DNA from 4 places in the Pedococcus sp. P2_D7 genome. Region 2 is predicted to be linked to each of the others. Evidence: predicted binding sites of a transcription regulator. Region 2 holds the regulator's gene; each other region holds the start of a gene.
What was found. Region 2 encodes LexA, which represses DNA repair genes until DNA is damaged. Its sites were predicted from a motif close to TCGAACANNTGTTCGA; they were not measured.
Positions count from the first base shown of each region.

Region 1: the regulator LexA is predicted to act here: its motif matches at 1,024-1,039, upstream of AC1DWJ_RS08150 (HNH endonuclease signature motif containing protein).
Region 3: the regulator LexA is predicted to act here: its motif matches at 965-980, upstream of AC1DWJ_RS12620 (HNH endonuclease signature motif containing protein).
Region 4: the regulator LexA is predicted to act here: its motif matches at 1,209-1,224, upstream of recA (recombinase RecA).

Region 1 is NZ_JBFUEH010000003.1:222,677-224,870, reverse strand. It holds gene AC1DWJ_RS08150 (HNH endonuclease signature motif containing protein) at 1-1,011, opposite strand, end outside; gene AC1DWJ_RS08145 (hypothetical protein) at 1,129-1,347, shown strand; gene AC1DWJ_RS08140 (MarR family winged helix-turn-helix transcriptional regulator) at 1,359-1,841, opposite strand; gene AC1DWJ_RS08135 (hypothetical protein) at 1,929-2,114, shown strand; gene dacB (D-alanyl-D-alanine carboxypeptidase/D-alanyl-D-alanine endopeptidase) at 2,108-2,194, opposite strand, start outside.
Region 2 is NZ_JBFUEH010000008.1:75,919-78,112, forward strand. It holds gene AC1DWJ_RS18065 (N-acetyltransferase family protein) at 1-328, shown strand, start outside; gene AC1DWJ_RS18070 (DUF4259 domain-containing protein) at 400-813, shown strand; gene lexA (transcriptional repressor LexA) at 910-1,635, opposite strand; gene AC1DWJ_RS18080 (LysM peptidoglycan-binding domain-containing protein) at 1,860-2,194, shown strand, end outside.
Region 3 is NZ_JBFUEH010000005.1:36,060-38,253, reverse strand. It holds gene AC1DWJ_RS12625 (acetyl-CoA C-acetyltransferase) at 1-699, opposite strand, end outside; gene AC1DWJ_RS12620 (HNH endonuclease signature motif containing protein) at 1,048-2,194, shown strand, end outside.
Region 4 is NZ_JBFUEH010000005.1:462,551-464,744, reverse strand. It holds gene recA (recombinase RecA) at 1-1,038, opposite strand, end outside; gene AC1DWJ_RS14595 (GNAT family N-acetyltransferase) at 1,376-1,846, opposite strand; gene AC1DWJ_RS14590 (ABC transporter permease) at 1,843-2,194, opposite strand, start outside.

The DNA.
Region 1 (2,194 bases), on a different contig from region 2:
TTCGGAGGCGGAGATGTCGTGGCCGGTGTCGAGGTGGGCCGCGCCGAGTGACGTCTTGAGGGTGTCGTGGTCGAGGGTGACCAGGACGGTCGCGGCGACCTTGCCGGAGAGGTGGTCGGTGGGCAGGTGCTCGAGCAGCTCCACGAAGGCCCGACCGTACTTCTGGGACCAGTCGAGGTCCTCGGCCCGGAACGCGTCCCAGGTCGCCTCGGCCACCTGGTCGGCGGTCAGCGACCCACCCTGCGACCCGCCCTGGGCTGCGGCCCGTTCGCGGGCGTCGCGGGCCGCCTGCTGGGCGAACCGGCGCGGAGAGGCGATCTGCTGGATGACCTTGGTCAGGATCTGCCCGGCCAGGGTGGGCACCGTGAAGTGTCCGGTGGTGGTGCCGTCGTGGTTGTCGTGCAGGGTCAGCCTGGTCGCGGCCAGGGCACGCTCCTCCTCGCTGCGCAGCACCGCGTCCTCGTGCGCGTCGACCTCGGCCTGCGACCGCCGCGCGGACTCCAGGGCCCGGCGCGCCTTGCGGCGCAACGCCGCCGGGTCGACCCGCTTGCCGACCGCCACCAGCGACTGCTCGATGGCGGCCCGCTGCGTGTCGTCCAGCCCGGCCGGCAGCTGCTGCGCGGTGGTGGCGATCACCAGCGCGTGCTCGGTGCTCAGGTCGCCCACGCTCAGCGCCTGCCGGGTGGCCGGGAGACCGCCGTCGAGCGCGGTCGCCAGGCGTACCTCCCGGGCCGTGGAGGCCCCGTCGCGACGGGACCGAGCGGCGAGCCAGACGGCGGTGCCCGTCATGCCGGCGTCGGAGGCGACGTCGGACTTGTCCACCACCGCCGCCAGCGACAGCTTCAGCGCCGCCATCCTGGCCATCGCCCGGTCCAGCTCGACGACGAGGCTCGACGCGGCATACCCGGAAAGCTCGTCGACAGGCCCGACGCGGTCGAGCACCTCGTGCACCTGACGCACCCCCTCGGCGGCCGTCAGAGGCGGCGCCGGATGGATGGGTGCGATGGCCATGGTCCATGTTATTCGAACACCTGTTCGAAGGTCAACCCATGAAGATGGTCAATTCTGGGAACTCGTTGACCCGTACCCGTCCATGCTGGACGATCAACCCAACAGCGAGGGGGAGTCGTGAACGAGTGGATCTTCGGGAGCCTGCTCATCGGGGTGTTCGTCATCGGAGCGGTGGCGATCGTGACCCTGATCGTCGTCGGCATCGTGCGCCGCGTCGGTGACAAGCGCACCCCCGAGGAGCGACGCGCCGACGAGTACGGCGACATGGCGCCCGGCACGTTCAAGATCACGCCCGGCATCGGTGGCGACGTCGACGGTGGCACCGGCGCGGTGTGAGCCCCGCGCTCTCAGGTTGAGGGTGGTGCGGCCGCCTCGATGAGGCGGGTGAGTCCGTCGCGCATGGCTTCGAGCTCGGCCAGGTCCATGCCGAGGCGGTCGATGATCGCAGGGGGGATGCGTTCGGCACGCTTGCGCGCGGCGGCTCCCTTGCGGGTCAGGGAGACGGCCAGGGCGCGATCGTCGAGCGGGTCGCGCCCACGGGTGACCATGCCGCCGGCTTCCAGCCGCTTGAGCAGAGGCGAGAGGGTGGCGGGCTCCAGGCTGAGTCGCGAAGCCAGCTCGCTGACCCGCAGGGGCGAGTCCTCCCAGAGGGCGAGCATGACGAGGTACTGCGGGTGGGTCAGCCCCATCGGCTCGAGCAGCGGCCGGTAGAGCGCGATCACGTTGCGCGACGCGACCGCCAGTGCGAAGCAGACCTGGCGATCGAGCTGGAGAAGGTCGGCCGCTTCAGCGGGCGGCGGGCGGCGAGCACCCTTCGTCGATGCAGTCACGATTTCGAGTCTAGCCCGACCGGGGCTATCGTTAGTGCAGAGATAGTTAGGCCACTAAGCAATATGGATGCAGATCGAGGAGAGCAGATGAGCAAGGCCGATCACGAAGGACTGTCGTGGGGATACCGCCTCGGCTACCGGATCAAGTGGCTCGGGATGCACCTGTACGGCCCCGCGCAGCTCGGTGAAGCCGAGGACCCGCACCGTCGGCTCGAGCGCCAGCGAGCAGCCCGGGTGGCTGCGGCCAGGCTGGCTCGCGAGACAGGTCAGTAGCAGCCGTTGACCGTGGCGGCGAGCATGTCGATGTTCTGCCGCATGACCGTGGTCGAGGTCGGTTTTCCGTTGATGATGAA
Region 2 (2,194 bases):
CGCCGACGAGCTCCTCGGGTACGCCTTCTCCGGACCGTTCCGCCCCCGGCCCGCCTACGCGGGCACCAAGGAGGTCTCGGTCTACCTCGCCGAGACCGCGCGGGGTCGCGGCCTCGGCCGCACCCTGTATGCCGCGCTGCTGGCGCGGCTCGACGCCGCGCCGGGCGTGCACACCCAGGTGGCCGTGGTGGCCCTCCCGAACGACGCGAGCGTGGCGCTGCACCTGGCGGCCGGTTTCGAACGGGTGGGGGTCCTGCGGGAGGTGGGGCACAAGTTCGGTCGTTATGTCGACACCGAGTGGTACCAACGGATGAGCCCCACGGATTAGGGCTGGCGTGTCGCGCCCTCGCGCGGCACTCTCGGAATTGCACCCCTGTCGCAGGCTGTGGAGGTTCGGAGATGGGCGCCATCGGAGCTGGGCCGTTCGAGAACGACGACGCACTGGACTTCCTCGACGAGCTCGAGGAGTCGGGGCAGGACGTGCGCCGCCGGAAGGTGGAGACCGCCCTCGCCCGGGTGGTCCGTGCGTCCGGCTACATCGAGGCCCCCACCATGTCCGAGGCCGTGGCGGCCGCCGCGGTGGTGGCCGCCTGTGACGACTTCGAGGCGGTGATCGGGGAGCGGAACGTGCCGCGCTGGATCGACGAGGACCCCATCGAGGTGGACGAGCGGCTCGAGGAGCTCGCGACGAAGGCCCTGCACCGCGCCCTGAAGTCCGACGACAACGAGCTCTGGGAGCTGTGGGCCGACGGCGACGGTGGCGAACGGTTCGCCACCAAGGTCACCCACCTGCTCGACGCCCTGGGTGACTGAGCCTTCTCCCTGCCTGCGGGGCCCCGACACGCGTGTGCCGCGGCACGCACGGGGCGTACCGCGGCACACGGTGCAGCCGGCACCTGAGGGTCGAGGTCAGATGCGGCGCAGCACCGCCGTGACCTTGCCGAGGATGGTGGCGTGGTCTCCGTCGATGGGGTCGAAGGCGGCGTTGTGCGGCATCAGCCACACCTTGCCGTCCTTGCGCTTGAAGGTCTTGACCGTCGCCTCGTTGTCGAGCATCGCGGCCACGATGTCGCCGTTGTCGGCGCTGGGCTGCTGCCGGACGACGACCCAGTCGCCGTCGCAGATCGCGGCCTCGATCATCGAGTCACCGACGACCTGCAGGAGGAAGAGCTGGCCCTCGCCCACGATCTGGCGGGGGAGCGGGAAGACGTCCTCGACGGTCTCCTCGGCCAGGATCGGCACACCGGCCGCGATGCGACCGAGCACCGGCACGTAGGACGCCTCAGGGCGGCGGTCGTTGATCCCGGTCTCGTCATAGGTGGCGGTCTCGTCCTCGACGCTGGCGCCGCCGCGGTAGCCCCGCATGTCGGCGGGCGAGTCGGGTGAGACGACCTCGATGGCGCGCGGTCGGTTGGGGTCGCGACGCAGGAAGCCCTTGCGCTCGAGCGTCGACAGCTGGTGGGCCACCGAGCTGGGGGAGGTGAGCCCCACGGCCTCGCCGATCTCGCGCAGGCTCGGCGGGTAGCCACGCCGGTCGACCGAGTTGCGGATCACCTCGAGCACCCGTCGCTGCCGGACGGTCAGACCGTCGCCGCGATCGCGGTCGGGCAGTTCCTTGACGTTGTCGTCGCTCATGCCGCTTCCTCACTTGAGCCGATAAAGGTGCAGGTCAGATGCCGTGTGCCGGGCAACTCAGCGGCTGTGACAGGTGGGCTGTCAGTGGCCTCTGATGTGCTTGGGGCATGAACACAGCGTATGGCCTTCGAACGTCTGTGCCAAACATGTGTTCGACGCGTGTCTTGATCCGTTCGAACATGCGTGCTAGAAATCACCCAGGCAGTTCTTCGCACACCCGTTCGATGAACGCAACCATGAGCCCCCAGCTCACCGCCCCCATGGAGGACCAGATGAGTGCAGCAGTCGCTTGGGACGTCGCCCCCGCGCCGGTGCGGGTCCCCGTTCGCCCGGCTCGCCCCCAGCTGGTCTCGGTGCCCACCGGGGCAGCGGTCCCCCAGGTGCCGGCCACGCCGCTGCGCATCACCCGCGCGGGCCGGCTGGCGCTGACCCTCATCGTCGTCGTGGCGGCGGTCGCCCTGGCGGTCGCGCTCTTCTCCGGCGGAGCCTCCGCCACCGTCATCGACCACTCGACCACCGTGGGCACCGGCCAGACCCTCTCCGAGATCGCCACGCAGCA
Region 3 (2,194 bases), on a different contig from region 2:
GAGCGTCTCGGTGGTCGTGTCGGCCCGGATGCCCTCGTCGGTCTTGAACTCGAGCGGGTCGCCCTTGCGCTGCGGGATGGAGACCGTGACGACCTCGTCGTCGAAGAGGCCGTCCTTCCAGGCGCGCGCGGCGAGCTGGTGGCTGCGGGCGCTGAACTCGTCCTGCTGCTCCCGGGTGAACTCCTGGTCGCCAGTGTTCGCCTGCTCGGTGAGCAGCCCCATGGCCTGGTCGGTGAAGGCGTCCCAGAGGCCGTCGAAGGCCATGTGGTCGCGCATCGTGACGTCGCCGTACTTGAAGCCCTCACGGGACTTCTCGAGCAGGTGGGGAGCGTTGGTCATCGACTCCTGACCGCCGGCGACCACGACGTCGAACTCACCGGCGCGGATCAGCTGGTCGGCCATCGCGATGGCATTGATGCCCGACAGGCAGACCTTGTTGATGGTCAGCGCGGGGACGGTCATCGGGATGCCGGCCTTGGCGGCGGCCTGGCGCGCGGGGATCTGGCCCGCGCCGGCCTGCAGCACCTGGCCCATGATCACGTAGTCGACCTGGTCGGGGCTGACCCCGGCCTTCTCCAGGGCGCCCTTGATGGCGAAGCCGCCGAGGTCTGCGCCCGAGAAGTCCTTGAGCGAGCCGAGCAGGCGGCCCATCGGCGTGCGGGCACCCGCGACGATGACGGAAACGGGACGGTCAGACATGGTTGGAGGCCTCCAGCGCCATTGGGGATTACCTGCCTTCACTCTAATGCGGCGGACCGCGCCCGGGTCCGCCCGGGCTGGTGGTGCTGGCCACACTCGGGTATGCCGTGTGGAGCTCCTCAAGCACTGGTCTCACCCTCACGGCGGGACCCAAGGCTGAAGCACCTCCGGCGCAGCGTGCTGGGCGCGTCGCGCGAATTCCCTGTCGGGACAATCGAATTGGTTGGTATCTGCGCTTGACGCTGTCATGGCCCTTCGGTAGGATTCGAACATACGTTCGACTATGGGGCCCATTGAGCCGACCACGGGGTGATGGCTGTGGCGAGTGTCGCCGGGAGTGGAGACTGGGTGCCTGCCCGCCCGTCCGCGACGCCCTCGTTCGGCTCCGGCCTCCTCACGGCGGCCCTGGTGCGCGATGCCGACCCGGTCGCCCTGGCTGCCGCGGTGTTCGCGCTCTCGAAGTCCGACGTCGCTGCACTCGACCGGGTCGAGGCGGAGGCCTACGTCATCGCGTGCGAGCGGGTCACGGCCGCCCTCGAGGCGCGCCAGTCGCTCGCCATGGACACCATGGCCGACCGCGTCGAGGACGACCAGCACCGTCGTCGGATGGAGCCAGCGCTCCCGGTCAGGCCGGTCGCGTGCGACACCCACGGCCTCGTCGCCTCCACGCTCTCCCCCGCCCTGCACTGCGCGACGCGCACGGTGCAGCGACGGCTCATCGCAGCTCGGTGGCTGGCCTGCGAGTTCGGCGCGACGTTCGACGCGGCCTGGGACGGCGACCTCGAGCGTCGCCGCACCGAGGTCGTGGTCGAGGCGGGGCTTTCACTGCCGGTCCAGCTGCGCGGGGCTTTCGAAGCGTTGGTCCTGGAGTCCTCGGTCGACCAGGTCACGGGCGAGTACGTCGTCGTGTCCGACCGGGTGCGCGAGCTGTCGCGGTCCGAGCTGACGAGCAGGGCGACCAAGGTCGCCCGCGAGCTCGACCCGACGAGCGAGGAGGCTTCCGCCGACCGGGCCCGGGATGCACGTCGGGTGGTCATCCAGCCCGCCCGCGGCAACCCGGGCATGGCTCGCTGGGTGGTGACGTTGCCCACCGACTCCAGCCAGCGGATGGCTGCGGCCGTCGACGCGCTGGCCGGTGAGTACGCCAGGGCCAACCCCGGCACCCCGATCGACGCTGCGCGGGCCGATGCCCTCACCGACCTGGTGCTCTCGAGCGCCGACGTGTCGACGGTGGTCGAGCTGCTGGTCCCGGCCCTCCCGGCCACCGCAGCCCTGGTCGCGTCGCAGTCCGCTGACGAGGCGGCAAGCTCGGACGAGGGTCGTGGCGCAGAGCAGGGTCAGGGCGTCCGCTGGGTCATCCCCGGAGTCGTCGACGACCCTCGCCACGGCGCGCTCGCTCCCGACGTCGTCGCACGACTCCTGAGCGATCCCGACGTCACGCTGCGGCTCGCCCGCCTCGACCCGGACGGCTCGATCGTGCAGGACCCGACCACCT
Region 4 (2,194 bases), on a different contig from region 2:
CGCTGCGTCAGCAGGCTTGTCGACCTGCGGGCCGATGCCGAGCTTCTCCTTGATCTTCTTCTCGATCTCGTTGCCGAGGTCGGGGTTGTCCTTGAGGAACTGCCGGGCGTTCTCCTTGCCCTGCCCGAGCTGGTCGCCCTCGTAGGTGTACCAAGCGCCCGCCTTGCGGACGAAGCCCTGCTCGACCCCCATGTCGATCAGGCCCCCCTCGCGGGAGATGCCCTGGCCGTAGAGGATGTCGAACTCGGCCTGCTTGAACGGCGGGGCCACCTTGTTCTTGACGACCTTGACCCTGGTGCGGTTGCCGACCGGGTCGCTGCCGTCCTTGAGGGTCTCGATGCGACGCACGTCCAGGCGCACCGAGGCGTAGAACTTCAGCGCCTTGCCACCCGTGGTGGTCTCGGGCGAGCCGAACATGACGCCGATCTTCTCGCGGAGCTGGTTGATGAAGATGGCCGTCGTGCCGGTGTTGTTGAGGGCACCGGTGAGCTTGCGCAGGGCCTGCGACATCAGACGGGCCTGCAGACCCACGTGGCTGTCACCCATCTCGCCCTCGATCTCGGCGCGCGGCACGAGCGCGGCCACCGAGTCGATGACGATGATGTCGATGGCGCCGGACCGGATCAGCATGTCGGCGATCTCGAGCGCCTGCTCCCCGGTGTCGGGCTGGCTGACCAGCAGGGCGTCGGTGTCGACGCCCAGCTTCTTGGCGTAGTCGGGGTCGAGGGCGTGCTCGGCGTCGATGAAGGCCGCGATGCCGCCGGCCTTCTGCGCACTGGCCACCGCGTGGAGGGCGACCGTCGTCTTGCCCGAGGACTCCGGGCCGTAGATCTCGACCACGCGGCCGCGCGGGAGACCGCCGATGCCGAGCGCGACATCGAGCGCGATCGAGCCGGTCGGGATCACGTCGATCGGGGGGCGGACGTCGTCGCCGAGACGCATGACCGCGCCCTTGCCGAACGACTTCTCGATCTGCCCCATGACGCTGTCGAGGGACTTTGCCTTCTGGTCCACCGTTGCGGAGTTCGCTCCAGCCATTCTGGCCACCATTCCTTCTTTCGCTTCGAGTCGGGCGCGCCTGCCTTCGACCCTCGGGCAGCTGCTCTGCTTCGGGTCAGACGCTAGGTGTCGGCACCGACAGCCGTCCGGGTCGCTCGCACGACCTGTGGACGGTGGCTCTGTGGCAGTTCCACCTGGGGATGAATCTACCGAACACCTGTTCGAAATCCGGCATTCGACACGCGACACGCCGCGAACCACGATCCAGTCAGCTCGGCGGTCAGAGCAGCGGTCAGGACAGCGGTCAGGACAGCGGTCCGGTCAGCGGTCAGGACAGCGGTCAGGGCAGCGGTCAGGACAGCGGTCAGGACAGCCGTCAGGTCAGCGGTCCGGATCCTCGACCCGTGCGCCGCATCGGCGTGTGCGGAATGCCGTCCTCGAGGAACCCACGCCCACTGGGAGCGAAGCCGAACCCGGCATACCAGTCCACGAGGTGCGACTGCGCGTCCAGCACCACGGCCCGCTCCCCGGCCAGGGCCAGGGCCGCCCGCACCAGGCTGGCGGCCAGGCCGCGGCCGCGGGCCGACACCGCCGTGGCGACCCGTCCGATCCGCAGCTCGTCGCCGTCGTCGAGCAGCCGCAGGGTGGCCACCGGCTCGCCGTCCTGCTCGACCCACAGGTGCCGCGTCAGCGGTTCGAGGTCACGACCGTCGAGGTCGAGGTAGGGACAGTCCTGCTCCACCACGAAGACCGCCGAGCGCAGCGCCCACAGCCGGTAGGCCGTCAGGGGGTCGAGGTCGGCGAAACGCGCCGTCCGGACGTCGGGGGTCGGGGTCGATGACGTCATGAGAGCAGCAGCTTCTCGAGCCGGCGCGCCGTGCCCACGACCCCGATGGCGCCGAGCGCGGCGAGGTAGCCGACGTGGGCCAGCACACCCCAGCCGACCTCCCCCAGCATGAGCGCCCGCTCGAGCGCCACCCCGTGGTAGAGCGGCGTCACGCGCACCACCCACTGGAGCGCCTCGGGGTAGGTGGAGAGCGGGAAGAACGTCGCGGAGAACAGGAACATCGGCTGGATCGCGAGGGTGATGTAGTCGAAGTGCACCCACGACTTCATGAACGTCGTGGCGAACATGCCGAGCGCGGCGAAGGCGAACCCGATGAACACGGCTGCCGGCAGCGCCAGGACCGCCCAC